DNA from 4 places in the Kitasatospora sp. NBC_00070 genome. Region 4 is predicted to be linked to each of the others. Evidence: riboswitches for the same ligand, from Rfam matches in the RefSeq annotation. Region 4 holds a riboswitch; each other region holds the start of a gene.

What was found. A riboswitch is a leader RNA that binds a small molecule or an ion and turns the genes downstream of it on or off. The one in region 4 is predicted to bind cyclic di-AMP.
Region 1: another riboswitch for cyclic di-AMP. It lies ahead of OHV05_RS08055 (NlpC/P60 family protein); the one in region 4 lies ahead of OHV05_RS05070 (transglycosylase family protein).
Region 2: another riboswitch for cyclic di-AMP. It lies ahead of OHV05_RS10490 (peptidoglycan DD-metalloendopeptidase family protein); the one in region 4 lies ahead of OHV05_RS05070 (transglycosylase family protein).
Region 3: another riboswitch for cyclic di-AMP. It lies ahead of OHV05_RS28285 (hypothetical protein); the one in region 4 lies ahead of OHV05_RS05070 (transglycosylase family protein).

What each region holds. Positions count from the first base shown of each region.
Region 1 covers NZ_CP108247.1:1,731,687-1,738,775, reverse strand. The annotation lists gene OHV05_RS08065 (NYN domain-containing protein) at 1-680, shown strand, start outside; gene OHV05_RS08060 (NlpC/P60 family protein) at 879-1,907, shown strand; cyclic di-AMP (ydaO/yuaA leader) riboswitch at 2,275-2,439, shown strand; gene OHV05_RS08055 (NlpC/P60 family protein) at 2,450-3,535, shown strand; gene OHV05_RS08050 (NlpC/P60 family protein) at 3,757-4,821, shown strand; gene OHV05_RS08045 (hypothetical protein) at 4,884-6,122, shown strand; gene OHV05_RS08040 (glycosyltransferase 87 family protein) at 6,132-7,089, opposite strand, start outside.
Region 2 covers NZ_CP108247.1:2,261,568-2,268,656, reverse strand. The annotation lists gene OHV05_RS10500 (hypothetical protein) at 199-393, shown strand; gene OHV05_RS10495 (DUF6348 family protein) at 435-1,172, opposite strand; cyclic di-AMP (ydaO/yuaA leader) riboswitch at 1,510-1,698, shown strand; gene OHV05_RS10490 (peptidoglycan DD-metalloendopeptidase family protein) at 1,704-2,732, shown strand; tRNA gene OHV05_RS10485 (tRNA-Gly) at 2,797-2,870, opposite strand; tRNA gene OHV05_RS10480 (tRNA-Pro) at 3,047-3,120, shown strand; gene tig (trigger factor) at 3,584-4,987, shown strand; gene OHV05_RS10470 (ATP-dependent Clp protease proteolytic subunit) at 5,251-5,868, shown strand; gene OHV05_RS10465 (ATP-dependent Clp protease proteolytic subunit) at 5,924-6,571, shown strand; gene clpX (ATP-dependent Clp protease ATP-binding subunit ClpX) at 6,806-7,089, shown strand, end outside.
Region 3 covers NZ_CP108247.1:6,218,363-6,225,451, reverse strand. The annotation lists gene aceB (malate synthase A) at 1-1,454, opposite strand, end outside; gene OHV05_RS28295 (IclR family transcriptional regulator) at 1,643-2,437, shown strand; gene OHV05_RS28290 (hypothetical protein) at 2,576-3,034, shown strand; gene OHV05_RS28285 (hypothetical protein) at 3,053-4,228, opposite strand; cyclic di-AMP (ydaO/yuaA leader) riboswitch at 4,231-4,398, opposite strand; gene OHV05_RS28280 (ribonuclease domain-containing protein) at 4,779-5,126, shown strand; gene OHV05_RS28275 (methyltransferase domain-containing protein) at 5,298-6,482, opposite strand; gene OHV05_RS28270 (hypothetical protein) at 6,773-6,937, opposite strand.
Region 4 covers NZ_CP108247.1:1,081,468-1,088,556, forward strand. The annotation lists gene OHV05_RS05065 (hypothetical protein) at 1-1,378, opposite strand, end outside; cyclic di-AMP (ydaO/yuaA leader) riboswitch at 1,612-1,814, shown strand; gene OHV05_RS05070 (transglycosylase family protein) at 1,801-2,976, shown strand; gene OHV05_RS05075 (hypothetical protein) at 3,124-3,471, shown strand; gene OHV05_RS05080 (LacI family DNA-binding transcriptional regulator) at 3,561-4,583, opposite strand; gene OHV05_RS05085 (glycoside hydrolase family 13 protein) at 4,609-6,303, opposite strand; gene OHV05_RS05090 (sugar ABC transporter permease) at 6,413-7,089, opposite strand, start outside.

The DNA of each region.
Region 1 (7,089 bases), 650 kb from region 4:
CCGAGGCCGAGGCCCGTCGGCTGCGGCACCGGATCGCCGAGCTGGAGACCGCCCTGGAGGCCGGCCGCCGTTCGGCCCGGGAGGGCCGCAGCGTCGAGGACATGCGGCTGCGACTGCTGCTGGACACCGTGCTGCAGTCCGCCCAGGGCCTCCAGCGCGAGCTGGCCCTGCCGGTGGCGCAGATCCACCCGGCCGACCTGGTGGACGCGGTGGCACCGGCCTCCGCCTCGCCGCACGACGTGGCCCGCCGGGCGCTGGCCGAGGACGACCCTGCGCTGCTCGACCAGCTGCTGGCGATCCCTCAGGTCCACCTGGTGGTGGACGGCTACAACGTGACCAAGACCGGGTACCCGACGCTGCCGCTGGAGCAGCAGCGGATCCGGCTGCTCGGCGGTCTGGCGATGCTGGCCCAGCGCACCCAGGCCGAGGTGACCTGTGTCTTCGACGGCCAGGACCTGGACGTGCCGGTGATCCTGGCGCCGCCGCGCGGGGTCCGGGTCCGGTTCAGCCGGACCGGGGAGACCGCGGACGAGCTGATCCGGCGGCTGGTCAGGGCCGAGCCGCTGGGGCGTCCGGTGGTGGTGGTCTCCACCGACAAGGAGGTCGCCGACGGCGTGAAGAAGGCGGGTGCGCGCCCGGTGGCCTCACTGCTGCTGCTGAAGCGGCTGGCCAGGCCCTGACGGTGACTGACTGCAGGTCAGGGCGGGGTGGCCGGGTTGTGTCGGTCCGGTGAATTCCGGTCCCCGGCGGGAAGTTCGTGGCGGTAGGGGAGTGGCGCACCCGTGACAACTTCACTAGGGTCTGGCGTCAAACCTATTTTCTGGACAAGCACCCGATCGGGTGAGGTCGCGTCCAGGAGTGATGAAGGAGCTCTTCCTTTGGCTTCCCACCGCCGCCCCAAGCAGCCGAGCCGTGCACGGGTCTCCGTGCTGACCGCTGCCGCAGCGACCGCGGTCGCCCTCTCGGCGCAGGCGGGTGCCCACGCGGCGCCGGCCAAGCCGAGCAAGGACGAGGTCAAGGTCCAGGTCGACGCGCTCTTCAACGAGCAGGAGCAGGCGGCCGAGCGGTTCAACGGCGCCAAGGAGCGGACCGACCAGCTGCGCAAGCAGGCCGAGCAGCTGCAGGACCAGGTGGCCCGCGGCCAGGAGCAGATGACGGCCCTTCAGGGCGGCCTGGCGGCCGTGGCGGCGCAGGAGTACCGGGACGGCGGGGTGGACCCCTCGGTCGCCCTGATGCTCTCCTCGGACCCGGAGAACTACCTGACCAAGGCGTCCAGCGTCGACCAGGTGAACCAGACCCAGGCGCAGAGCCTGAAGACGCTCCAGGACCAGCAGCGCCGACTGGACCAGCAGAAGATCGAGGCCGCGGAGACGCTGGCCGAGCTGGACCGCAACACCAAGGTGCTGAACGACGCCAAGGCCGAGGTGCAGAAGAAGCTGGCCGAGGCGCAGAAGCTGCTCAACCAGCTGAGCGCGGCCGACCGGAACGCGGTGCTGGGCGACCGCGCCTCGCGCGGCGGCGAGCGGATCGACGTCGGCAACCTGCCGCCCGCCAGCGGCTACGCCGGTGCGGCGGTCTCCGCCGCGATGGGCAAGCAGGGCAAGCCGTACGTCTGGGGCGCCACCGGACCGAACTCCTTCGACTGCTCCGGCCTGGTGGTCTGGGCGTACGCGCAGGCGGGCGTCTCGCTGCCGCGCACCTCGCAGGACCAGGCCTCGGTCGGCACCAACATCGGCAAGGACTGGGCCAACGCGCAGCCGGGCGACCTGGTGATCTACCACCCCGACGCGCACCACGTCGGGATCTACATCGGCAACGGCCTGGTGGTGCACGCCCCGCACACCGGTGACGTGGTCAAGGTGATGAAGGTCGACGCGATGCCGATCAAGACCATCCGCCGGGTCTGATCCACCGTCAGCCTGATACGGCATAACGGACATCTCCCCATCAAGGCGTCCAACTGACGCCTCGTGACACGCCCGGGCCCGTCGGAACCTCCCTGTGATCTGGGACACCTCCGGCGGGCCCCGTCGCGTCCGCATCCCGGGAATTCGTCGGCGCAGCGTGCATTTCCGATCACGCTCGGTCGCAATCACCGAAGAATCACGACTTCATTCCGACTTTTTTCTTACAAGGATTTGAACCGATCACGGTTGGGTTACTAGGGTCCTTCTCGAACCACCGCACTGTCGATCACCCAACCTGGGTGGCGGCGGGGGTTACCGCCGAGTTCGAGACGCAGCGGGGCAGTTCCGACTGCCCTACGGGGAAGCCCTCTCGGGGGCGCTGTCGATCGGAGCCGGGGAACCACGTTCCTCGGGGTGAATCGGCGCCAGGTCGACGGACCGTCACGAGACGGCCCGACGGTGAGGCGCTGTAGGGCATCTCTTCCAGCCCGAACCCGTCAGCTCACCCGGTAGGCGGACGTAGGAAGAAGGAGCCCGCCTTCGTGGCGTCCCATCGTCGTCCCAAGCCTGCCGGCCGTACCCGGGTCTCGATCATCACGGCTGCCGCCGCCGCTGCGGTGGCGCTGTCCGCGCAGACCGGTGCGCACGCCGACCCGAACCCCACCAAGGACGAGGTCAAGTCCCAGGTCGACCAGCTCCACGAGCAGGCCGAGGACGCGACCGAGAAGTTCAACGCGGCCACGGAGAAGCAGCAGACCCTGCAGAAGCAGGTCAGCGGCCTTCAGGACGAGGTGGCCCGGCAGCAGGCCCAGGTGACCACCCTGCAGAGCACGCTCGGCGAGATCGCCGCCGAGCAGTACCGGACCGGCGGGATATCGCCCACCGTCCAGCTGATGCTCTCCAGCAGCCCGGACGCCTTCCTGGGCCAGGCCGACTCGTTGAGCCAGCTCGGCGCCTCGCAGGCGGACACCCTGAAGACGCTGAAGGGCGAGCAGGGCAAGCTCGACCAGCAGAAGTCCGAGGCCCAGAACAAGCTCGCCGACCTGGAGCGCACCACCCAGGAGCTCCGGGCGGGCAAGGACGAGATCCAGGCCAAGCTGGCCTCCGCGCAGGCGCTGCTCGACACGCTCAGCCGCAAGGAGCAGGACGAGCTGCGGGCCGCCGAGGCCAAGGCCGCCGCCGACTCGGCCGCCAAGGCGGCCACCGAGTCGAAGACCGCCGCGCCGGACCGGGCCTCCCGCACGGAGACCAGGACCGACCTGAGCGGCCTGCCGGCCGGGTCGTACGCGGGCACCGTGATCGCCGCCGCCGAGGCGGAGATCGGCAAGCCGTACGGCTACGGCTCCGTCGGCCCGAACAGCTTCGACTGCTCCGGCCTGATGGTCTGGGCCTTCAACAAGGCCGGGATCTCGCTGCCGCGCACCTCGGAGTCGCAGATGGGCGCCGGTCAGAACATCGGCACCAACATCGCCGACGCCAAGCCCGGTGACCTGATCATCTACCGCGGGGGCGGCCACGTCGGCCTCTACGTGGGCAACGGTCAGATCGTGCACGCGCCGCGCACCGGCACCCTGGTCCGGCACGAGTCCGCCACGGTCATGCCGATCACCCGCATCGTCCGGGTCTGACCACCCGTCCGTCGTAACGCCCGCAGGCCCGGCCACGTGCCGGGCCTGCGGCGTTTCCGGCTGGCCGAGCAGATGTCCGATTGATGGTCAAATATTCGACACTGTAGGGGTTTGGACTAGATCGCCGTGACTCGCTAACGTCTGCCCCCGGACCTTCGCAAGGACGGCCGCCCGACCGGGCGGCGGCGGTGGCCCGGCGCAGGAACGGAGCAGCCGCCGGTATGTCGACGCACAGTCGTTCCCCCCTGCCAGGCGCCCGCCGGTTCACCCGGGCGCTGGTGTTCACCGCAGCGGCCACCACGGTGCTCGGGGTGGCCTCGGCGGGCGCCGCCGGGGCCACCCCGGGCGCCCCGGCCGAGCCGCCCACCCGCAAGGACGTCAAGGCCCAGGTCGACCAGCTGTACGAGGAGGCCGAGCAGGCCTCGGAGAAGTTCAACGCGGCCCAGGAGCAGCAGCGGCAGCTGCAGTCCGACACCGGCTCGCTGCAGAACCAGGTGGCGGCCGGCCAGGACGAGCTGAACCAACTGCGCTCCGGGCTCGGCTCGGTGGCCGCCGCCCAGTACCGGGCGGGCGGCATCGACCCGGCGGTGCAGCTGATGCTGGACTCCGACCCGGCCGGCTACCTGTACCGGGCCCGCACCCTGGACCAGACGGCGGAGCGGCAGAACGACACTCTGCGCCAGGTGATCGACAGTCAGCGCCGGCTGGACCAGCGGCGGGCCGAGACCACCGCCAAGCTGGCCGAGCTGGAGTCCGTCCGGCGCACCCTGAACGAGAGCAAGCAGGAGATCCAGCAGCGGCTCACCAAGGCCCAGCGGCTGCTGAACTCGCTGGGCGCGGGGGAGCGGGCCAGGATGGCCGACGACGACGCCAGGGACGCCGCCCGCCGGGCCGCCCGGGGCGCCGAGCGGGTCGACCTCGGCAACCTGCCCGCCGCCTCCGGACGGGCCGCCGCCGCGCTGGCCGCCGCCAGCGGCAAGATCGGCTCCCCGTACGTCTACGGTTCCACCGGGCCCCGTACGTTCGACTGCTCGGGTCTGATGTACTGGGCCTGGCGGCAGGCCGGAGTGACCCTGCCGCGCACCTCGCAGCAGCAGGCCAACGCGGGGCAGCGGATCAGCCTCGCCGAGGCCCGGCCGGGAGACCTGGTGATCTTCTACAGGGACATGCACCACGTCGGGATGTACGCCGGCGGCGGTGTGGTGGTCCACGCGCCCTACCCCGGCGCCCGGGTCCGCTACGAGAGCGTCAACGCGATGCCGGTCAGCGGGGTGGTGCGGGTCTGAGCGGCGCTCGGCGGGCGACCGCCGGCCCGACCCCGGACGGCGGGGCGCGGGTCGGCGGTCCCGTGCTGTCCCGCCGGGCCGCGCTGCTGCTCGCGGCGGCCGGGCTGGTGCAGCTCTCGCCGCCGGTGGCCCGGCCGGTCCGGGCGCCCTCGGTACCCCCGGTCCGTTCGGCGAGCGCCGAGACGGTCCGGGCCCGGCCCCGGATCGAGGCGCTGCTCGCGGACCGGGCCAGGGCGCTGCTCCGGCTGGACCGGAGCGCGCTGGCGGCCGGGGTGACCCCGGCCGGCCGGGCCGCCGAACTCGCCGGGCTGGCCCGGCTGGCCCGCGTCCCGTTGGCCGAACTCTCCTACCGGATCACCGACTTCGCCGAGCCGGTCGGCGATGCCGTCACCCTGACCGTCGAACTCGGCTGGCGGATCGCCGAGTTCGACGACCTCCCGGCCGTGCTGACCCGGCGGATCGGGTGCGAGCTGGTGGACGGCGAGTGGCTGCTGGCCACCGACCAGCCGGTCGGTGGCGCCGCGCTCTGGGACCTCGGCGAGGTCCGGGCGGTGCAGGGCGGGCACAGTCTGGTGCTGGGTCAGGCCGACCCGGCCGCGCTGGCCGCCGCGGCGGCCACGGCCGACCTGGCGGTCCCGCTGGTGACCGAGGTCTGGGGCGGGGACTGGCCCGGCCGGCTGCTGCTCGGCTTCCCGGCCACCGGGGAGCAGTTCGCCCGCCTGCTCGGGGTCTCCGAGGCCGGGTACCAGGGCATAGCCGCCGTCACCACGGCCGCCGCCGGGGCGCCGCTGCACAGCCCGGCCGACCGGGTGCTGATCAACCCGCAGGCGTACGCCGGCCTCAGCGAGCTCGGACGCAGGGTGGTCACCGTGCACGAGGCCACCCACGTCGCGACCCGGGCCGACACCCGGCCGTGGACCCCGCTCTGGCTCTCCGAGGGCGTGGCCGACTACACCGGCTACCGGGGCGCCGGCCGCAGCCCGAAGCAGATCGCGCCGGAACTCGCCCGGGCCGCCGCGGTCAAGGGCTTCACGGCCGCACTGCCCGCCGACACCGACTTCGCGGCCGGCTCGGCCGGCATCGGCCTGGCGTACGAACTCGCCTGGTCCGCCTGTGACCTGATCGCCCGCCGGTTCGGCGAGCAGCGGCTGGTCGGCTTCTACCGGGCCGCCGGGGCCGCCGGGCCGACCGGCGACCGGGAGGAGTGGCTGGACGGGCTCTGCCGGGCCCGGCTGGGCCTCGGACTGGCCGACCTCACCCGCGAGTGGGGCGAGGACCTGCACCAGCGTTTCGCGCACTGACCGGGGGCCTCACTGGCGGACGCCCGCGCTGTCGATGCCGTCCAGCAGGTCCTGCTCGTACGCGATCCCCGGCCGGACCGGGTACCCGGCGGGCACCGGCGCCTCCAGGGCGGGCGGCAGCACCAGGGTGCGGACCGGTTCGACCACCCGGGTGGAGCGCCAGAGCCGGACGCAGGACAGGATCGTGGCGGCCAGCAGCAGCAGGTTGCGCACGCTCAGCACCACCACGCCCCACAGCTGACTGTTCAGCACCTGGCCGAACAGCACCGGGAACTCCAGCGTGGTGAACAGCGTCGCGGCCAGCACCAGCAGGGCCACCGGCCGCTGGCTGGTGCCACGCACCGTCAGGCAGACCGCGGTCAGGCCGACCACCCAGATCAGGTACTGCGGGCTGATCACCCGGCTGGTCACGGTGAAGATCAGCAGCGCGGTCAGCGCCGCGTCGAAGCTGGTCGCGGTCTGCCAGCGCTTCGCCCGGAGCCGCCAGAACAGCAGCCAGGCGAAGCCGACCACGCTGGCCCCGACCGAGACCTTGGAGATCACCGTGACCCAGGGCCCGAGCATCTCGACCGAGCCGTAGTTCATCTTCACCTCGCCGTGCCAGCCACCGGCCAGCCGGGCGAAGTGCAGCGGCAGCGCGCCGAGCGACTCCACCTCGATGCCGCGGTCCCGCTGGAACTTGAGGAACTCGAAGGCGCCGTTCATCCCGGCCGCGAGCAGGAAGCCCAGCGCACTGAACGAGGCCACCGCCGCCGTCCAGGACCGTCTGGTCCGGCGGCCCTTCGGGGTGCCGATCAGGGCCAGCACCGGCCAGACCTTGACCAGCCCGCCGAGACCGAGCAGCGCACCGCCGAGCGCGGGGCGCCGCAGCACCACCAGGAGCCCGGCCACCGCCAGCGCGGTGACCATGATGTCGTACCGGCAGTAGACCGTCGGCCCGAGCAGCGGCACGCCCGCGACCCAGACC
Region 2 (7,089 bases), 1.2 Mb from region 4:
GGTTGGCTGGGCTATCGTCTCGGTCGGCGGAAATTCGTCTCACATCGCAGGATCTTCGCGGCTGCCTTCCGGCAAGTCCTTTACGCAGTCGGCACGAACGACCACACTGAGTTCGGGTGGGACGGTCGGTTCTCGGGGGTCTCGGGGGATTGGGCCCGCCACGAAGCTCGCTACGAAAGAATGAGGAAGTGAGTCCTGGTGGCCTTCTCCGTCTCAGCGCTGGTCCTGTTCGGGATCATCGTGGTCATCTTCATCCGCAACAAGCAGTTGAAGACCAGTCACGCGGTCATGGCCGCGCTCTTCGGCTTCATGCTGAGCCAGTCCACGGCGGCCAAGCCGATCCAGGACTTCCTGACCCAACTCGCCCAGACCATCTCCTCGGTCGCCAGCTGACCTGGCGCGCCTGACCCGGGTCGGGCCGGCTTCGGCCGGTCTCAGCGACGGCCCCGCCACCAGCGGCCCAACCGGCCGCGCCGCGGCGGGGGTTCGGCCTGTCCCGGGGTCTCCGTCACCGGATGCTCGGCGACCAGCAGCAGGAACAGCCGGGCCCAGCACAGCCGTTCACCGCGCGGCCAGTCCAGCGCGCGCAGCGTGGTGGAGGCCGACTCGCAGACCGTCCCGTTGATCCGGACCTCGGCGACGTCGTCGCCCGCCTTGCCGCCGAAGAACAGCTTCACGCCGTTGACCTGACGCTCGGCCAGCTCCGGCAGCACGGCGGCGGCCAGCACCGGGCCGAGATCCCGCTCGGCGACCCAGTCGAACAGCGGGTCGGTGTCGACGCCGAACACCGCGGCCGGGCCCTGCACGACGTGCCAGCCCGGGAGTTCGGGGGCGTCGTAGTGGTCGCCGCCGCCGGTCAGCAGGCCGACCACGGCACTCGCCGTGGTGCCCGCCCACATCCGCACCGCGCTGTCCAGCCGCTCCACCTCGGTGCCGCCGACGCCGGCCGCGCAGTCCCAGATCACCGGCGCGTCGCCCTGGCCGAGCCGCAGCACGTAGCCGAGGTCGACGTGGCCGCCGCCGGTGCCGTGCTCGTCGTGCTCCCGGAACGCCACCGCCGTGGTGCCGGGCCCGCGCAGCAGCGGACCGTCGGCGGTGAACTCCTGGCCGAGCCGGGCCAGCTCGCGGACCGCCGCGCGCTGGATGACGGCCAGCCGTTCCTCGGGGCGCACAGACGGGGCTCCTCGCTCGACAGAACTCTGCTCGACGGCGCTTCGAACACCTTCGTTCGAGCGCGACCGTGGCGAGCGTATCGGCCCGGCGTGAGCGGTGTCACTGTCGGCGCTGGCGGAGCGGGACCGGGTGGGTACGGACGGCGATATCGGCCACCCTCCGTGAACCGATCGGGGACGAAGTGTCGCCGAATCGGGCCCTCCGGGTCGCAAGTCCCGGACCGGAAGTGACCTTCGTCCCTGATCATCCTTGTTCATCGTTCAACCGGGGCTTGCCAGCGGGCGGCCGATCGGCTTTGCTTCGAGGCCTGTCCGGTGAACGACCGGATGGGCTCAACCGGGCGGAACGCCGAGTCCTGCCGCCGCCCGGCGCCTCGTACAAGGCACGCATGGCAGGAGCGGGGGACCCAAGGTAAGTCGCCGAACCGGTGTGAACCGGGACGGCTTGGGGTTAAGCCGCATTCCTGCGGCCGGGCATCTCCAGCCCGCACCCGACAGCTCACCTCGTAGGCGTCGGAGAGGACCACCCCCATGTCCGCACAGGGCAAGCACCGTCGCGTCCAGCTGTCCCACCTGACCCGGATCGCCGTCGCGACCGGCGTGCTCGGCGCCACCTTCGCGCTGCCGGTCGCCGCCGCCAGCGCCCACCAGGGCCACGCCGCCGCCTCCGTGCCGCAGGCCGCCCCGGCCGCCGCCGTCACCACCATCGCCACCGAGACCGCCGCCACCACCGTGGCTCCGGTCTCCGCTCCGGCCGCCCCGGTCGCGAGCAGCTACCAGGTCGTCAGCGGCGACACCCTCTCGAAGATCGCCACCGCCAAGCAGGTGGACGGCGGCTGGGAGAAGCTCTACCAGGACAACCGCTCGGTGGTCGGTGGCAACCCGAACCTGATCTACCCGGGTCAGCAGCTCTCGCTCGCCGGCCAGGCCGCGGCCGTCGCGCCGCAGCCCGCCGCGGAGGCCCCGAAGGCCGCCGAGGCGCCGAAGACCGAGACCAAGTCCTCTTCCTCCTCTTCCACGAGCACCACGGACTCCACCAAGGCGTCCCGCTCCAAGTCGACCCCGGCTCCGAAGGCCGACACGGCCCCCAAGGCCAAGTCGACCACCACCGCCCCGGCCACCACCGAGGCCGCCAAGCCCGCCACCGTGGCGGCCGGCGGTTACGTCGCCCCGGTCAGTGGTGGCACCTCCACCGCCTACCACGCCTCCGGCTCCTCCTGGTCCAGCGGCTACCACACCGGCGTCGACTTCCGTGCCTCGACCGGCACCGTGGTCAAGGCCATCACCACCGGCACCGTCGTCTCGGCCGGCAACGGCGGGTCCTACGGCAACGAGGTCGTCGTCAAGCACGCCGACGGCAAGTACTCCGAGTACGCCCACCTCTCCTCGATCTCCGTCAAGGTCGGCCAGACCGTCTCGGCCGGCCAGCAGCTGGGCCTCTCCGGCGCCACCGGCAACGTGACCGGCCCGCACCTGCACTTCGAGGTCCGCACCGGCCCGTCCTACGGCTCCGACATCGACCCGGTCGCGTACCTGCGCGCCCACGGCGTCAGCGTCTGATCAGGGTCTGACCCCGGCTCAGACGACTTCGGCCCCCCGGTCATTGACCGGGGGGCCGAAGTGTTGGAGCGGGTGACGAGAATCGAACTCGCGTGACCAGTTTGGAAGACTGGGGCTCTACCATTGAGCTACACCCGCGTGCGGTGCCTGAGCACACGGCGACCTCGGGCCCGTTGCCGGTCTCGAGGACAGGGTCAGCGTACCTGGTCGGGTCGGTTGCTCGCACACCGCTTTGGCCGTTCGGGGTGTCCGGCGGGTCTCCGATATGACCAATGGGGCGCCCTGGGCGGCGTGTACGCTTCCTCTCGGCACCACGGGGTGTGGCGCAGCTTGGTAGCGCGTCCGCTTTGGGAGCGGAAGGCCGTCGGTTCGAATCCGGCCACCCCGACAGTGCGGCAGGGTCTCGTCGGTGCGCGGGGCCCTGTTGGCGTTTCACGGGGTCGTGACCGGAGCGCCGGGTACGCCGACGGCGAACCTGACGGTGTGCCAGGTGGCGCGTCCCCTTTTCCCGGCCGGGCCCGGCCCGTCCGGAATTCGGACGTTGATGCGACCGTCCGGGGCCGTGCGGGGAGCCGGGTTCGGGGGTCCTTCGGGCCGTGTGGGCGACCCGAACAGCGGCGCCCTGGCGTCCGCCTTTCGTGCTACCGGTAGGATGGGCCGCTGGCGGTCGTCCCTGTGGCATGTGCACAGGTCAGACCGCCCGAGGGCGAGGAGTCACGCTCACCGTCCACCCCCGTACGGGAGATGCAGCTCCAACCGCCCATCACCCGTCTCGCCCGAACCCGATCGGCCCACGGCCGTTCGTCGGACGGCGTAGACAACCTGACCGCAAGCCTCTAGGAGACCCAACCGTGAAGAGCGCCGTCGAGACTCTGAACCCGACCCGGGTTCGACTCACCGTCGAGGTGCCCTTCGAGGAGCTCAAGCCCAGCCTCGACGCGGCGTACAAGAAGATCAACCAGCAGGTCTCGGTCCCGGGCTTCCGTAAGGGCAAGATCCCGAACCGCGTCATCGACCAGCGCTTCGGCCGTGCCGCCGTGCTGGAAGAGGCGGTCAACGACGCCCTGCCGCGCTTCTACACGCAGGCCGTCGACGAGGGCAAGATCGAGGTCCTCGGACAGCCCGACATCACCGACATCGAGGGTGTCGAGAACCTCGCCGACGGCGGTGACCTCAAGTTCACCGCCGAGGTCGACGTCCGTCCCGAGATCACCCTCCCGGACTTCGCCGGCATCGAGGTCGTCGTCGACCCGATCGTGGTCGAGGACGCGGACGTCGAGAAGTCGCTGGAGCAGCTGCGCGAGCGCTTCTCCTCGGTCAAGGACGTCGAGCGCGCCGCCGCCGAGGGCGATGTCGTGGTCGTCGACCTCGAGGCCAAGGTCGACGGTGAGGTGCCGGAGGACGGCACCGCCACCGGCGTGAGCTACGAGATCGGCTCCGGCCGCCTGCTGGACGGCATCGACGAGGCCGTGGTCGGCCTGTCGGCCGGCGAGACCAAGACCTTCACCACCGAGCTCAAGGGCGGCACCCAGGCCGGCCAGAGCTCCGAGGTGACCGTCACCGTGGTCACCGTCCAGGAGAAGGAACTCCCCGAGCTGGACGACGAGTTCGCCCAGATGGCGAGCGAGTTCGACAGCCTGGAGGAGCTGAAGGACGACTCCCGCAAGCGCCTCGAGCGGATGCGCGAGTTCGACCAGGCCACCCAGGCCCAGGAGCGGGTGCTCGACGAGCTGCTGAAGCTGGTCGAGATGGACTACCCGGAGAAGCTCCTCAAGGACGAGGTCGAGACCCGCAAGCACAACCTCGAGCACCACCAGCTCGAGCCCATGGGCCTCACCCTGGAGACCTACCTCGCCACCCAGGACAAGTCCGTCGAGGACTTCGCCAAGGAGACCGAGGACCAGGCCAAGAAGGGCATCAAGACCCAGTTCGTGCTCGACGAGATCGTCGACAAGGAGAAGCTGGGCGTCAACCAGGAGGAGCTCACCGAGCACCTCATCCGCCGTGCGGCGGGCTCCGGCATGACGCCGGACCAGTTCGCCCAGCAGGTGGTCCAGGGCAACCAGGTGCCGCTGCTGGTCGGCGAGGTCGCCCGTGGCAAGGCGCTGGCGCTGGTGGTCGAGGCCGCCAAGGTCACCGACACCAACGGCGACGTCGTGTCCTTCGAGGACGACGAGGACGAGGACGCCGCCGAGGCGTCGGCCGAGACGTCGACCGAGGCGGTCGAGGCCGCCGCCGAGACCACCGAGGCCTGATCACGCCCCGGTAGCACCAGCCTGTTCCGGACGGCCCGGACACCCCGTCAGCGGGGTGTCCGGGCCGTCCGTCGTTGCCGCTCGGACCCTGCGCTCACAGCGAACAGTTCTGCGTGGGGGATTCTGCGGCCGGGCCTGCGCGTTAGGGTCCTTAGACAGTGACATTCACGCAGTGATATCTAGCTGTGCGACAGAGCGGCGGCTGTAGCGCGGCCGTCCAATTCGACTGAGCAGGTGGCTAAGTGACGTTCCCGCAGATGCAGATGCCTGGCCTGATGGCGCCGCACGCCGCCGGTGGTGACGTGCTCGGCGGCCTGGGCGACCAGGTCTACAACCGGCTGCTCAACGAGCGGATCATCTTCCTCGGCCAGCAGGTCGACGACGACATCGCCAACAAGATCACAGCGCAGCTCCTTCTCCTCGCGGCCGACCCGGAGAAGGACATCTACCTGTACATCAACTCGCCCGGTGGTTCGATCACCGCGGGCATGGCGATCTACGACACCATGCAGTACATCAAGAACGACGTGGTCACCATCGCGATGGGCATGGCGGCCTCGATGGGTCAGTTCCTGCTGACCGCCGGTGCGAAGGGCAAGCGCTTCTCGCTGCCGAACGCCAACATCCTGATGCACCAGCCCTCCGCCGGTCTCGGCGGTTCGGCCACCGACATCCGGATCCAGGCCGAGCAGCTGCTCCGCACCAAGAAGCGGATGTCCGAGCTGATCGCCGCGCACAGCGGTCAGTCCTTCGAGCGGGTCACCGCGGACTCCGACCGGGACCGCTGGTTCACCCCGGAGCAGGCCAAGGAGTACGGCCTGATCGACTCGATCATGCACAGCGCCGCGGACGTTCCCGGCGGCGGCGGCACCGGCGCCTGACAGCAGCCGGCAGCAGACCCAACCGACCGTCACGTTTCGGAGGACCGAACACCCCATGAACACCGTGCGCACCGAGTTCACCGCCCCGAGGGCCGAGGGCCGCTACATCGTCCCGCGCTTCGTCGAGCGCACCTCGCAGGGCATTCGTGAGTACGACCCGTACGCCAAGCTGTTCGAGGAGCGCATCATCTTCCTCGGCTCCCAGGTGGACGACATCTCGGCCAACGACATCATGGCGCAGCTGCTCTGCCTGGAGTCGATGGACCCGGACCGCGAGATCCAGATGTACATCAACTCGCCCGGCGGCTCCTTCACGGCGCTGACCGCGATCTACGACACCATGCAGTACGTCAAGCCGGACATCACCACCGTCTGCATGGGCCAGGCGGCCTCCGCGGCGGCCGTGCTGCTGGCCGCGGGCACCCCCGGCAAGCGGATGGCGCTGCCGAACGCCCGGATCCTGATCCACCAGCCCTACACCGAGACCGGTCGCGGCCAGGTCTCCGACCTGGAGATCCAGGCCCGGGAGATCTTCCGGATGCGCGAGCAGCTGGAGGAGATGCTCTCCAAGCACTCCAACAAGCCGGTCGAGCAGGTCCGCGAGGACATCGAGCGGGACAAGATCCTGACGGCCGAGGAGGCCCTGGAGTACGGGCTGATCGACCAGATCATCTCGACCCGGAAGTCCTCCATGACCTCCTGATCCCAGCGGTTCACCGGGCGGGGCACGGCACCGAGCCGTGCTCCGCCCGTCCCGTCCGACGGCATCTGTTCGGTATCAATTCGCCCTGGGCGTACGGCAGAGCTGTCGAAGACGACGGAATTGGCGGCTCGGCAGAGTACCGTCGGATAGCGAGACCGATCGCTCGACGGCGAACCGGTCCACAGCACCAGGCCCCGGACCCCCGCGGGGCCCCTGGCGAAGGGGAAGCACCTCGTGGCACGCATCGGAGACGGTGGCGACCTGCTCAAGTGCTCGTTCTGTGGCAAGTCCCAGAAGCAGGTGAAGAAGCTGATCGCCGGTCCAGGCGTGTACATCTGCGACGAGTGCATCGACCTGTGCAACGAGATCATCGAGGAGGAGCTCGCCGAGACCTCCGAGGTGCGTTTCGAGGAGCTCCCGAAGCCCCGTGAGATCTACGAGTTCCTGGATCAGTACGTGGTCGGCCAGGACACCGCGAAGAAGTCGCTGTCGGTGGCGGTCTACAACCACTACAAGCG
Region 3 (7,089 bases), 5.1 Mb from region 4:
GCGAGCACCACGTCGTTGTGGATCCACTGCCAGATCTGCGAGCGGGAGATCTCGGCGGTGGCCGCGTCCTCCATCATGTTGAAGATGCCGACCGCACCCAGACCGCGCAGCCAGGCCTCGATGTAGCGGACGCCGACCTGGACGGCGTTGTGCAGACCGGCCTCGGTGCAACTGCCGCCCGCGCCCGCGATGTCGAGCAGCTGAGCGGGCGTCACCGGCTCGGCGGAGCCGGGGTTGTCCTTCTGGTTCGGCCGGTCGCCGAGCACCGCGTCGAAGCAGGCGCGGGCCACCGGGACCAGGTCGGGGTGGGCGACCCAGGAGCCGTCGAAGCCGTTGCCGGCCTCGCGGTCCTTGTCCGCCTTGACCTTCTCCAGCGCGGCGGCGTTGACCTCGGGGTCGCGGCGGGACGGGATGAAGGCGGCCATCCCGCCGATCGCGTGCGCCCCGCGCTTGTGGCAGGTCTGCACCAGCAGCCGGGCGTAGGCGGCCATGAACGGCGAGGTCATCCCGACCGTGTTGCGGTCCGGGAGGATGTAGTGCGCACCGGCGTCCCGGAAGTTCTTCACGATCGAGAACAGGTAGTCCCACCGGCCGGCGTTCAACCCGGCGGCGTGGTCCCGGAGTTCGTAGAGGATCTCGTCCATCTCGAACGCGGCGGTGATGGTCTCGATCAGCACGGTGGCGCGGATCGTGCCGTGCTCGATGCCGAGCGCGGCCTGCGCGTGGGTGAAGACGTCGTTCCAGAGCCGGGCTTCCAGGTGGCTCTCGGTCTTCGGGAGGTAGAAGTACGGGCCGGAGTTCGGGTCCTCGGCGCCGCGCGCGAGCAGCCGGGCGGCGTTGTGGAAGAAGTAGAGGCCGAAGTCGAACAGCCCGCCGGAGACCGGGGTGCCGTCGACCATCAGGTGGCTCTCGTCCAGGTGCCAGCCCCGGGGGCGGACCACCACGGTGGCCAGCTCGGCGGCGGGCTTGAGGGTGTAGGACTTGCCCGCGTCGGTGGCGAAGTCGATCCGGCCCTCGAAGGCGTCGATCAGGTTGACCTGGCCGCTGACCACGTTCTCCCAGGTGGGGGCGGTGGCGTCCTCGAAGTCGGCGAGCCAGATCTTCGCACCGGAGTTGAGGGCGTTGATCACCATCTTGCGGTCGGTCGGGCCGGTGATCTCCACCCGGCGGTCCTGCAGTGCGCGCGGCGCCGGGGCGACCTTCCAGTCCCCGGCGCGGATCGCGGCGGTCTCGGGGAGGAAGTCGAGGGTGCCGGCCGCCGCGATCTCGTCCCGGCGGGTTTTCCGTCGGGCCAGGAGCTCCTGCCGGCGGCCTTCGAACGCACGGTGCAGACCGACCACGAAGGCGACCGCCTCGGGAGTGAGCACCTCCTCGCTGCGGGGGACGCGCGGTCCGGCGACAGTGACGACCGGAGCGGCGGGGGAAGCGCCGACGGGTCCCTGATCTGCAGCCATGGCAGAACACTCCTTGGACAGTTGAGCCAACAGGGAAATTCCGGTGGGAACTTCCTCGATACCGACCCGCCTACTGGCGGGTTCGGTTCTGTAAGGTGGAGACTAGTTTCCGCGATACAGAATTTCAACGCTTTGTTGAGGTAGATCGCTGGGACTCTACTCCTCCTCCGACAGTGAAGGGAACGCCGGTGGCCAGCACCTCCGCCGCAGCACCCACAGGGGCCGACCGTGCCACCGGCGGCGTGCAGTCCGTCGAGCGCGCCTTCCAACTCCTCGAAGCCCTGGCCGACTCCGGCGGGGTGGCCACCCTGAGCGAGCTCTCCGCCACCTCGGGCCTGCCGATGCCGACCATCCACCGCCTGGTTCGTACCCTCGTGCAGCAGGGCTATGTCCGCCAGGACACCGCCCGTCGCTACACCCTGGGCCCCCGGCTGATCCGGCTCGGCGAGACCGCGGGCCGACTGCTCGGCAGCTGGGCCCGCCCGTACCTGGCCGAGCTGATGGAGGCCACCGGCGAGACCGCCAACCTGGCCGTCCTGGAGGGCGGCGAGGTGGTCTACGTCGGGCAGGTCCAGTCGCGCCGCTCGATGCGGATGTTCACCGAGGTGGGCCGCCGGGTGCAACCGCACTGCACCGGCGTCGGCAAGGCCCTGCTGGCCCAGCTGGACGAGGCCGAGGCGCGCGGCGTGCTGGGCACCCAGCCGCTCCAGTCGCACACCCCGTACACCGTCACCGATCCGGCCGAGCTGTTCGCCCAGCTGGCCCAGGCCCGGGAGCGCGGCTACGTGGTGGACGACCAGGAGCAGGAGATCGGGGTCCGCTGCATCGCGGTCGCCGTCCCCGGCGCGCCGGCCCCCACCGCCCTCTCGGTCTCCGGCCCCGAGGCCCGGATCCGGGCGCTGGAGGCCCAGGCAGGCAACACCTCACTGGTCCCGGTGATGCGGCAGATCGCCGGTCGACTCGGTCAGGTGCTGGCCCCCTGACACCGGGGCGGTCACCCGAAGACGCCGGGGCGGTCGCCCGAAACCCGCCCGGCACACCGTCCCCGCCTCCGTACGAATCCGCGTCGCGCCGCTACAGTGCGTAGCGGGACGACCGCATTCGGCAGACAGGTGATGACAGTGACCAGATGGGTGATGGCGGGCCTGGCCGCCTCGGCGGCGCTGATGCTCGGCGCCACGACGGCGGGCGCGGCGCCCTCCGGCTCCGACCTCATGGTGGTCCGGCTGGACCCGGACGCGGTCGCGCCGGGCGGGACCACCACCGTGCACGGCTTCGTCGCCAACGTCGGCCCGCAGCGGACGGCCTCGCCGTTCACCGTGCTGGTCGACCTGCCGGCCGGGTTCACCGCCGAGGGGCCGTACTTCCCGGCCGGCTGCCGGGCCCTGTCCGACCAGGTCGTGCAGTGCACCTTCGGCGGCGGGCTGCCCCCGCTGGAGACCGCGACCGCGCTGGTACCGGTCCGGGCGGACGCCGACGTGCCCCCCGGCACGGTGGCCGAGGGGCACGTCAGGGTGGTCAGCGTGGACGATCACAACCCCGCGAACAACAGCACGCCGTTCACGCTGACCGTCGGCTGACCCGAGCTCAGCTCACGGTCAGCGGTAGACCCGGACGTAGTCCGAGGCGAAGCTGATCGGCGCGCTGCCGCTGGGCCCCGGGTGGTACTGCCCGGCGCCCACCGAGAGGTTGAGGATCAGGTAGGCCGACCAGTTCGCCCCGACACCGGTGCCGTCGGAGAAGACCTTGGTCCCGTTCACGTACCAGTCGACGGAGTTGGCCCCGTAGTAGGTCCCGATGGTGACCCACTTGTCGGGGCCGACCGCGTTCGCGTCGGTGTGGTACTTCAGGCCGGACTTGACGTGGTTGGTCAGCTCCAGCAGCGCCGCGTTGTCGGGGTGGTACTCGAAGCTGTCGATCTCCCCGTTGCCGTCCTTCCAGGTCCACAGCGCGGGCCAGGCTCCGGAGCCGGCCGGCAGCTTGACCCGGGTCTCGGCGTAGTCGCCGGTCTTCACCTGGAAGCCCTGGGAGGAGTACTCGGTGGTGAGCAGCCCGGTGTCCCAGGCCTGCTTGCCGCTCTCCAGGGTGTGCGTGGACGGCTTCGCGGTGAAGGTGGCCACGCCGCCGGAGACCGAGACGCCGCCGGGGTTCAGCCAGTCGAGCTTGTTGTCGTCCGGGTTGTGGTTGCCGTAGCGGTACGCGCTGCTGCGGTCACCGACCCACTTGGAGCCCCAGGCGATCGAGCTGTCGAACTCCTCCGACCAGGTCAGCGCCTTGCCGGGGATCGGCGAGCCGCCCACCGTCGGGGTGGGAGTCGGCGTCGGGGTGGGAGTCGGCGTCGGCGTCGGGGTCGGCGTGGGGGCGACCGTGCCGCCGACGGTCAGCTTCTGCGACGGCAGGTTGTGCCAACTCCCGCCCTGGTCCTGCCAGAAGCCGAACTGGGTGTACGTCCCGGCGGGCAGCGTCCGGGCCCCGCTGGTGAAGTTCACGCCGCCCGGGCAGATCTGCACGTTGCTGGCGTTGCCGGGGAAGTCGAGGTTCCGGCCGGCCGCGTCCCGGACGCCGACGCCGAGCGTCTTCGCGGTGAAGCAGGCGCTGGAGTGCACGGTCAGACCCGCCTTGGTCGCGGTGTTCGCGGCCGTCGAGCTGAGGGTGAGCCGGTCCTGCGTGACGGCGGTGGCCGCCTGTGCCTGACCGGCCAGGCCGGTGGCGACCAGGGGTACCGCCACCAGGGCGGCCGCACCGAGGCGTGCGGGGGTAAGGGCGATGCGCATGGGCAGGTCCTCTGCGACGCCTGCGAGGTGAGCTGTCGGGTTCGGGCGAGAGGAATCGCCCGGCCGCAGTGGGTGCGGCTTCACCCCGAGCGACCCCCGTACCGGAGCAGGGGAGAGCGCAGACTGACCTGGTTCCCCCGCTCCTGCCCATGTTTCGGTGATCGGGTACCCGGCACCGGGTGGACAGGACTCGGCGTCCCGGCGACGAGGTCCGCGTAGGTGCGGACGACTCCATGCAGGCTAGGCAGATCGCCTGTCCATCGACAACGAGAGTTGCCTCACATCAGGTTTGGCGGGCCCCCGACCGGTGCGGGCCGACTGCACCCGGCCGACCGCGACCGCCGGGCCCCGGGTCGGCCCCACCCTCGCCCGGCACCCTTGTTCGACACTTCGATCGCTCGCGGTACACGACAAGTCGCAGGAGTTCCACGGTAGTTACGCGCGGGTGAAGTGTTTCCGCAGCCCTTCCGCAGCGTTCTGACATGCCCTCACAATGACAGCCATGCGAATCACTCTACGCGCGTTGCAGACCCGTGCCGCTTCCGTCGCGATGGTCGGCCTGGTCGCCCTGGCCCCCACCGCCGTGTTCGCCACCGACGCCTCCGCCAAGGTCAGCGGGAGCGTCTGCCTGACGGCGCTGCCGAGCCAGGGTCGGGACACCATCCGGCTGATCGACGCGGGCGGCCCGTTCCCGTACAGCCAGGACGGCATCGTCTTCCAGAACCGGGAGGGCGTGCTGCCGAGCCAGTCCACCGGCTACTACCACGAGTACACCGTCAAGACGCCGGGGTCGTCGACCCGGGGCGCCCGACGGATCGTCACCGGCAAGGTCTTCCACGAGGACTACTACACCTCCGACCACTACGCGACCTTCTACAAGGTCAACTTCGGCTGCTGACCGCTCCCCCACGGCCGCCCGCCCCCACTCCCCGGGGACGGGCGGCCCCGTCGTTGCACTGACCTGACGTCAGGTCCTGCCACGCGACGTACGGCCGGAAAGCGGGGCCCGGCCACTGGTTGTTGAACCCTGCGCCCTCACGTTGAGGCGAACGGGAACCGGGAGTCCGAATCACCTGTGCTGCGGGACCTGGCTGTCCGGCTGGTCGAGCCACGGGACCTGGTGACCGGCCGCCACGGTCAGGCCGAAGCGTTCGACTCCCGGCCGGCCTTCGGCCTGCCACCACCGAACAGCACGTTCGACGGCCTGCCACAACCGACGGGGGCCGGCCTGGTACACGGTGGTCTCCGACTGGCCCTTACGCCACACAACCGCTGCCCATGACCTGTCACCGAGCCCGTAGAACCAGGCGGTTGTCGTGCCGTCGTCCTGTTCGTGGATCACGTGTGTCACGTCCGGCACCGCCAGGCCGATGACGAACGTCTGCACGCCCCACACTCCGCCGAGATCATCCGCCGTGAGTGTCGTCCGGTACTCGGTGTCCGCGTCACCGGGGAAGTCCGGGACGTATGCCGAGTGGGACGGGAACTCCGAGCGCGATCCCCGGTCCTTCATGAAGCCGACCTGCTCGGTGAAGTGGCCCGAAGCGGTCAGGTCGTCTCCGACGGTCAGCTTCACCACAGCATCGCGGAAGGAGTACCGGGTGCCCCACGGAGCCAGGATCAGGCCCCCGGGCTTCACCTGCCGGAGCCACCCGGGAGGGATCTCCTGCACACCGTACGTGGCAATGAGCCGGTCGTAGGGTGCGCCCGCCGGCCAGCCGAGCTGCCCGTCCCCGGTGACCACCTCGGGAGCGAGTCCGGCACGCCGATGCGCGGTACGGGCACTCTCCGCAACGGCAGCGTCAATCTCCACGCTGACAACCCGTCCGGGGCCGAGCCGGTGAGCTAGCAGACCGGAGGTCCAGCCCGTTCCGGCACCCGCCTCGAGCACTTTCACACCAGGCGCCACGTCCAGGTCCCGCAGCATCGACATGACCACGTTGGGCTGGCTGTTGCTGCTGGTGGAGAGCTGCCCGGCCGCGGTGCCTTCGTGCGCTCCGTCATCCCATTGCGTGACGATCGGGATGTTGGAGTCCACGGCACGGCGCCAGGCGTCCGGGTCGGTGCGCCGGTCGATGGCCACGGTGGACCGGGAAGCCTCGGTCCAGGCCCACATCAGATCGGGGATGAACAGGGAGCGAGGCACCGAGTCGAACGATGTCTCCCAATCAGGAGACATGGAGCCGTTGTCGAGGAGGAACCGCCCCAGCTCGAAGCCGGGGCGGTCCGTTCCCTCAGCGAGGGGGGCGGTCACTTGCGGTGACCTCCATCGCCGGGCGGGGGCCCACTGTCGGGGGACGGGGGCGGCGGCGGTGCAGGCGGCTGGATCGGCGCGGGGTTGCCCCCGTGTCCTCCGTCGTTCTCCAAGATCATGGGGAATCCTCTCCATGCGGCTCGGGCCTACAGGCGTCTGCCTGAAGGAGTGGAACCCGCCCTCAGCCGACCGGACTTGGCTTCCCTCCCGGCGGAGGGCGGAGACTGTGAGGGTTGCTCCGGCGGCGTCACCGGAGCAACCCAGTGGGGACATGAGACGGACTGCTGCGGTCAGGAGGATTCCGCGGCCCGGTGGATCGGGCACCGGCACGGCTCGTAGTCGGCGAGACCGCCCCAGCTGACGCCGGTCCTGTACGTCTCGCGGGGCCTGGTCTCGGTCTTCTTGCCGTCCGGGGTGACCTTGTACACCCGGATCGACACGACAGCCTTGCTCACGTCAACTCCCTGACATCCTCGACCGGGTAGCCGAACAGCTCCCGGTCGCCGTATCCGTACGGCACCTGCAGCGGCGTCCGGTCGGGCGTGGGACCCCGCAGGTCCGACACCAGGACCCCCACGGCCGGCCGCCACGACAGCTGACCGGCCTC
Region 4 (7,089 bases):
TGGCCACGCCGCCGGTGCCCGCGCCGAGACTGAAACCGGTCAGCCGGTAGCCGCGCGGGTTGGGGTCGAAGAGGGTCCGGGAGGCGACGCAGGAGTCGTAGGTGATGTCGTCCGACGGGCCCTGCGGGGTGCGGGTGTCCAGCGGCCCGTCCCACCAGTAGGCGTCCTCCCAGGTCTGGTGGCTGATGCAGCTGCGGAAGGTGATGCCGTGGCTGGCGTGTGGGACGAAGGCGTGGCTGCCGGTGTCGCGGACCACCACCCCCTCGACCACGGTGCCCCGGCTGGTGTCGCCGAGCATGTGGAAGTGCAGCCCGTACCGGCCGAGGACCGGCTCGGTGACCGCCTTGCCGTTCCACTGGTCCTTGCCGGGGCCGCGCGGTCCGAGCCAGCGCAGCGCGGCGTGCCGGACGTCGGACTTCCGGGAGCTGGTCAGGTGGACGTGGGCGCGGCCCTTCTCGGTGCCCTCGATTCGGACATTACGGGTTAAATTCAGCACTTCCGCCCCGACGGTGACGCCCCCTCCGGTCGCCACCCGGGGATGCGGGTACTTCAGCGGGCCGTCCAGGGTGACCGTACCGCCGCTGATCGAGGCGATGGTCCGCAGGTCGTACCGCTCCGAGAAACCGTCGCCGGCGGGCGCCCCGGTCGGGGTGACGGCGAGCTCGTCACCGGGGCGCCAGCCGGTCGGCTCGGTGGCCAGGGTGATCCGGGTGTCGCCGGCCTTCAGCGCGCCGGTGGCGCGCACCCAGGCCGTCCTGGCGGCGCCGTCCAGTCGGAGGTAGCCGGCCCCGGTGACCCAGAGACCGGTGTCGTCCGGCATCAGCGTCATACCACCGCCCTGGAAGCGCCGTTCGTCCACGTCGGGGAACCGCAGGGTGTGCAGGGCGGCGTCGGCCGGGGCCAGCGTCAGACTGCCCTTGACCTCGACGTTGCCCGCCGAGCTGAGCACCACCGAGCGGTCGGCCGCGAAGGTCAGCGAACCGGATGCTTCGACCACCAACGAGCCGACCGCCGCATCGCCGTCCAGCACCACGTGGTCGGCGATCCGGACGGCGGCGGCCGGGCCGGGCAGCTTGCCGCCCCAGCCGGCCGGGTCCGACCACGGACGAGCCGGCCGGCTCGGTTCCGGGGAGGGCGAAGGCGACGGCTCCGGGGAGGCGGACGGCAGCGGGTCACCGTGCGAGTGGGCGGCCCCGGGCGTGGGCGGCGGCGGAGCCGAGGCGACGTCAGGGGCGTCACCGGTGTGCCGGACCAGCTCCTCCACCCCGATCGCGGCGGCCGCCGTGCCGGCCGCGATCCAGCCGAGTAGCTTTCTGCGCCCGGTCTTTGCCGAGTCGTTATCTTCCGGTCCCGCTCCGGGCCTCTTCGCGTGCCGCATGGTGCCGCGCACCCCTCCCCCGGGCCGCGCCTGCGGCCGCCTCGCCTGAAGCATAGGCAAGTCCCTTGAACGGGAAGGGATTTGATCAGATTCGATCGAAACCCATCACCGGAACGGACACTTCAGCATCATGAAGGTTCCATAAAGAAAGCATGATCCACATCACAGAGGTTTGCGGTTTGAACTTAAGTCTGTCTAACGTGCTCCCCTGTTCGTGGCCACACGGACCCAGTTCATCCGGAACGCCGAGTCCTGCCATCGGATGAACAGGCAGCAGAGCAAAACACCATGGCAGGGGCGGGGGAACCACAGGTAAGTCGCCTGCAATTGGTCCGATTTGACCGATTTCAGGCTTGGGGTGAAGCCGTGCTCACGCACGGCCGGGCAACTCCAGCCCGAATCCGACAGCTCACCTCGCAGGCGTGGGAGAGGAACGCATCTTCATGCTGTCCAGCAGCGCGTCCAAGCGCACCCGCCGTCTGATCGCCGCGACCGGTGTGGTCGGCATCGGCCTCTCGGTCCCGTGCCTCACCGCCGGTTCCGCGTCCGCCGCCACCGTCTCCACCTGGGACAAGGTCGCCCAGTGCGAGTCCACCGGCGACTGGAGCATCAACACCGGCAACGGCTTCTACGGCGGCCTCCAGTTCACCTCCAGCACCTGGGCCGAGTTCGGTGGCAAGCAGTACGCCGCCCAGGCCAACCAGGCCAGCAAGGGCCAGCAGATCGCGATCGCCGAGAAGGTGCTCGCCTCCCAGGGCCCCGGCGCCTGGCCGGTCTGCTCCGTGCAGGCCGGACTGACCAAGGGCGGCGGCGCCGCCCAGGTCGACACCTCCTCGACCGGCACCACCGCCAAGACCACCACGCCGAAGGCCACCACCCCCAAGGCGGCCACCCCGGCGCCGAAGGCGGCCGAGCAGCAGACCACCACCACGACCACCGCGGCCAAGAGCTACACCGTGGTCGCCGGTGACTGGCTCTCCACCATCGCGCAGAGCCAGAACGTCGAGGGCGGCTGGGAGAAGCTCTACGAGCTGAACAAGGCGATCCTGTCCGAGGGTCCGGACATGATCTACCCGGGCCAGCAGCTGGCCCTCGGCGGCACCACCACCGTGGTGACCAGCGCGCCGAAGTCGACCGCCCCGGCGCCGAGTTCGTCGTCGGCCGGTACCGGCGCCAAGACCACCAAGAGCACCAAGGCCGCGTCCGGCTCCACCGCCACCACCGCGGTGGCGGCGACCGGCAGCAAGGCCGCCGCGATCAACTTCGCGATGTCCAAGCTCGGCCAGGCGTACGTCTACGGCGGCAGCAGCAACGGCGGCTGGGACTGCTCGGGTCTGACCCAGGCGGCCTTCCGCCAGGCCGGCATCTCGCTGCCCCGGGTCGCCAACGACCAGGCGGACGCCAGCACCCGGGTCTCGCTGGACAACCTCCAGGCCGGCGACCTGCTGTTCTGGTCGAACAACGGCAGCAACTCCGGCGTCTACCACGTCGCCCTCTACATCGGCGACGGCAAGTACGTCGAGGCCGCCAACCCGCGGGCGGGCGTGAAGACCGAGTCCATCGCCAACTGGGCGCCGGACTTCGCCGGTCGCGTCTGACGCACCCCAGGCCGCTGCCCCGGAGACCCTGGTCGGCTCCGGGGCAGCGGCCTGCCCGCAGCGATTATCCTGGCGGTGATGTGCGCCTTCGCTTCGTCGGTCATGTCGCGGAGTTGCCAGCCCACAGTTCGACCGCGAGGACCAGCCATGACCGTGCCGCCCACCGCGACCCAGCGGATCGCCGAGACCATCCGGCCCGCGATGCTCCAGGGTCTGCAGAACGCCGACCTCGGCGGCGCCGCCGGCACCCAGCACATCAACGCCTGGGCGGACTGGATCGCCGAGGCGGTCTTCCACACCGCCGTCCAGCCGCTGGCCGTCGAGCGCGACGCGTTCGCCGACCGGGTCGACACCCTCAGCGAGGTCGCGAAGCGGCACAAGGCGAACTACCTGGACGCGGTCCAGGACGTCCAGCGCCTGAACAGCCGGGTCGCCGAGCTGGAGGCCGAGCTGGCCGAGCTGCGCGCGGCCCCCGACGAGCCGCCGACCGACTGACCGGGTCGGCCCGCCCGTCCAGGAGGGCTGACCGGACGCACCGAGGCGGGGCACGAGAGAGTTCTCGTGCCCCGCCTCGGTGCGTCCGGTCAGCCCTTGGCGTGGGCGCCCGTCGAGCCGCGCATCACCAGCTCGGGCTGGAACATGAACTCGGCGCGCTGCCCGGGGCTCCCGCCGACCTCCTCCAGCAGGGCGTCGACGGCGGCGGTGGCCATCGCCTCGACCGGCTGACGGATGGTGGTGAGCGGCGGCTCGGTGAAGGCGATCAGCGGCGAGTCGTCGAAGCCGACCACCGAGACGTCCTGCGGCACCGCGAGCCCACGCTGCCGGACCGCCCGGATCGCGCCGAGCGCCATCATGTCGCTGCCGCAGACGATCGCGGTGCAACCCTTGTCGAGCAGCGCGTTGGCCGCGGCGTGGCCGCCCTCGACGCTGAACAGGGTGTGGTGGACCAGCCCTTCGGCCTCCGCCTCGGTCAGGCCGAGCAGCTCGCGCACCGCCGCCGTGAAGCCCTCGATCTTGCGCAGCACCGGGACGTACCGGCGCTGGCCGACCGCGAGGCCGATCCGCTCGTGGCCGAGCTCGACCAGGTGCTGGACCGCCATCCACATCGCGGCCCGGTCGTCCGGCGAGATGAACGGGGCGGCGATCTTCTCGCTGTACCCGTTGATCAGCACGAACGGCACCTGACGGCCGGTCAGCTTGGCGTACCGGTCGTGGTCGGCGGTCGAGTCGGCGTGCAGACCGGAGACGAAGACGATGCCGGCCACCCCTCGCTCGACCAGCATCTCCACCAGTTCGTCCTCGGTGGAACCGCCCGGGGTCTGGGTGCAGAGCACGGGGGTGTACCCGTGCCGACTCAGCACCTGTTCGATCACCTGGGCCAGCGCCGGGAAGATCGGGTTGCTGAGCTCGGGGGTGATCAGGCCGATCAGGCCGGCGCTGCGCTGCCGCAGGCGGGTCGGGCGCTCGTAGCCGAGCACGTCCAGGGCGGCCAGCACCGTCTGCCTGGTCGTGGCCGAAACCCCTGCTTTGCCGTTGAGGACGCGGCTGACGGTCGCTTCACTGACCCCCGCCTGCGCCGCGATGTCCGAAAGTCGCGCCGTAGTCACGATCCCAGAGCCTATTGCAACCACGTCAGACCGCCCACCAGATGGTGCTGTCCGCCGGCAGCAGGGTGGCACCGTCCACCGCGACGGCTTCGGTGGAGGAGAGCAGGATACGGCCGGGGGCCTCGATCCGGACCGGCTCGGCGCCGACGTTCACGGTGCAGACGAAGGAGCCGCGACGGAAGGCCAGCACCCCGGCCGGGGTGTCCAGCCACTCCACCGAGGCACCGGCCCCGAGGTCCGGGTGCTCCCGCCGGACGGTCAGCGCGCTGCGGTAGAGCTCCAGGGTCGAGGTCGGGTCCCCGGCCTGCGCCTCCACGCTCAGCCCGGCCCAGTCGGCGGGCTGCGGCAGCCAGCTGGGGCCGCCGACGGTGGGGCCGAAGCCGTACGGCGCCTCGGTGCCCGACCACGGGATCGGCACCCGGCAGCCGTCCCGGAAGCCGTCCTGACCGGCCTGCCGGAAGAACGACGGGTCCTGCCGGACCTCGTCCGGGAGGTCGGTGACGTCCGGCAGACCGAGCTCCTCGCCCTGGTAGACGTAGGCGGAACCGGGCAGCGCGAACATCAGCAGGGTGGCGGCCCGGGCCCGGCGCAGGCCGAGTTCGCGGTCGCCGGGGGTACGGATCTGGGTGCCGAGACCGGGCGGGTTGGCGAACCGGGTCGCGTGCCGGGTGACGTCGTGGTTGGACAGCACCCAGGTCGCCGGGGCGTCCACCGGACGCATCGCGTCCAGCGAGGTGTCGATCACCTCGCGCAGCTCGGCGGCGTCCCAGGAGGTGCCCAGGTACTGGAAGTTGAACGCCTGGTGCAGCTCGTCCGGGCGGACGTAGTTGGCGGTCCGCTGGACGGTCGGGGTCCACGCCTCCGCGACGCCGATCCGGTCGCCGGGGTACTCGTCCAGGATCCGGCGCCAGGCGCGGTAGATGGCGTGCACGCCGTCCTGGTCGAAGAACGGCATCACGTCGTTGCCGAGCAGCTTGAGCTGGTCGGCGCCGCCCAGGTCGGGCAGGCCCGGGGCCTTCACCAGGCCGTGCGCGACGTCGATCCGGAAGCCGTCCACGCCCATGTCGAGCCAGAACCGCAGGATCGAGCGGAACTCGTCGGCGACCGCCGGGTTCTCCCAGTTGAAGTCGGGCTGCTCGGGGGCGAACAGGTGCAGGTACCAGTCGCCGTCGGTGCCGTCCGGGTTCACGGTGCGGGTCCAGGCCGGGCCGCCGAAGATGGACTCCCAGTCGTTGGGCGGCAGTTCACCACTGACGCCCTTGCCGGGACGGAAGTGGTAGCGCTCGCGCAGCGGCGAGGCCGGTCCCTCGCGCAGCGCACGCTGGAACCACTCGTGCTGGTCGGAGGAGTGGTTCGGCACCAGGTCCACGATGATCCGCAGGCCCAGCTCGTGCGCGTCCCGGATCAACCCGTCCGCGTCCAGCAGGGTGCCGAACATCGGGTCCACCGCGCGGTAGTCCGCCACGTCGTACCCCGCGTCCGCCTGCGGCGAGGCGTAGAACGGCGACAGCCACACCGCGTCCACGCCCAGCGCCTTCAGGTACGGCAGCCGGCTGCGGACACCTGGCAGGTCACCCATGCCGTCCCCGTTCGAGTCGGCGAAACTGCGCGGGTACACCTGGTAGATGACCGCATCCCGCCACCAGCCTCTGGAGGCAGCACCGTTCGCAGCGATGGACTCGGCGGCGGGCCGGGAGGTGTCGGCCAGGTTCTGGGTCATGGACAGTCATCCCTTGGGGACTAGGTGTCGTCCCGCCGGTCCGGGGTACGGACCGGCGGCACGCGGCAACAGACGGAGGCGGGTGCTGAGTTGACGGTACGTCGAAGCGTCAGGACTTGGCCGCGCCGGCGGTCAGTCCGGCCACGAGGTGACGCTGTACCAGGTAGAAGACCAGGGCTGCGGGAAGTGCGATCAGCACCGAGGTGGCGGCCATCAGGTTCCACTGGCTCTCGTACTGGCTGACGAAGGTCTGCAGACCGACCGCCAGGGTGTACTTGCCGGAGCTCAGCAGGAAGGTGGAGGCGAAGGCCACCTCGGCCCAGGCGGTGAGGAAGGAGTAGAAGGCCGCCACCGCCAGGCCCGGGCGGGCCAGCGGGATGATCAGGCGCCAGAAGGTGCCGAACGGGCTGAGCCCGTCCACCCGGCCGGCCTCGTCGATCTCCACCGGGATGGTGTCGAAGTAGCCCTTCAGCAGCCAGGCGCAGTACGGCACGGTGGTGGCCGAGTAGACCATGATCAGGCCGGTGTAGCCGTCCAGCAGCTTGAGCGCCGAGAGGATCGTGTACATCGGCACGATCAGCACCGCGATCGGGAACATCTGGGTGACCAGCAGGATCCACATCAGCTGGCGGTGCCCGGCGAAGCGCATCCGGGAGACCGCGTAGCCGGTGGTGGCGGCGACCAGCACGCCGAACACGGTGGTGCCGCCGGCCACGATCACCGAGTTGAGGAACCAGGTGGCGAAGTCGGTCTCGAACAGCACTTTGGAGTAGTTCGAGAAGGTGA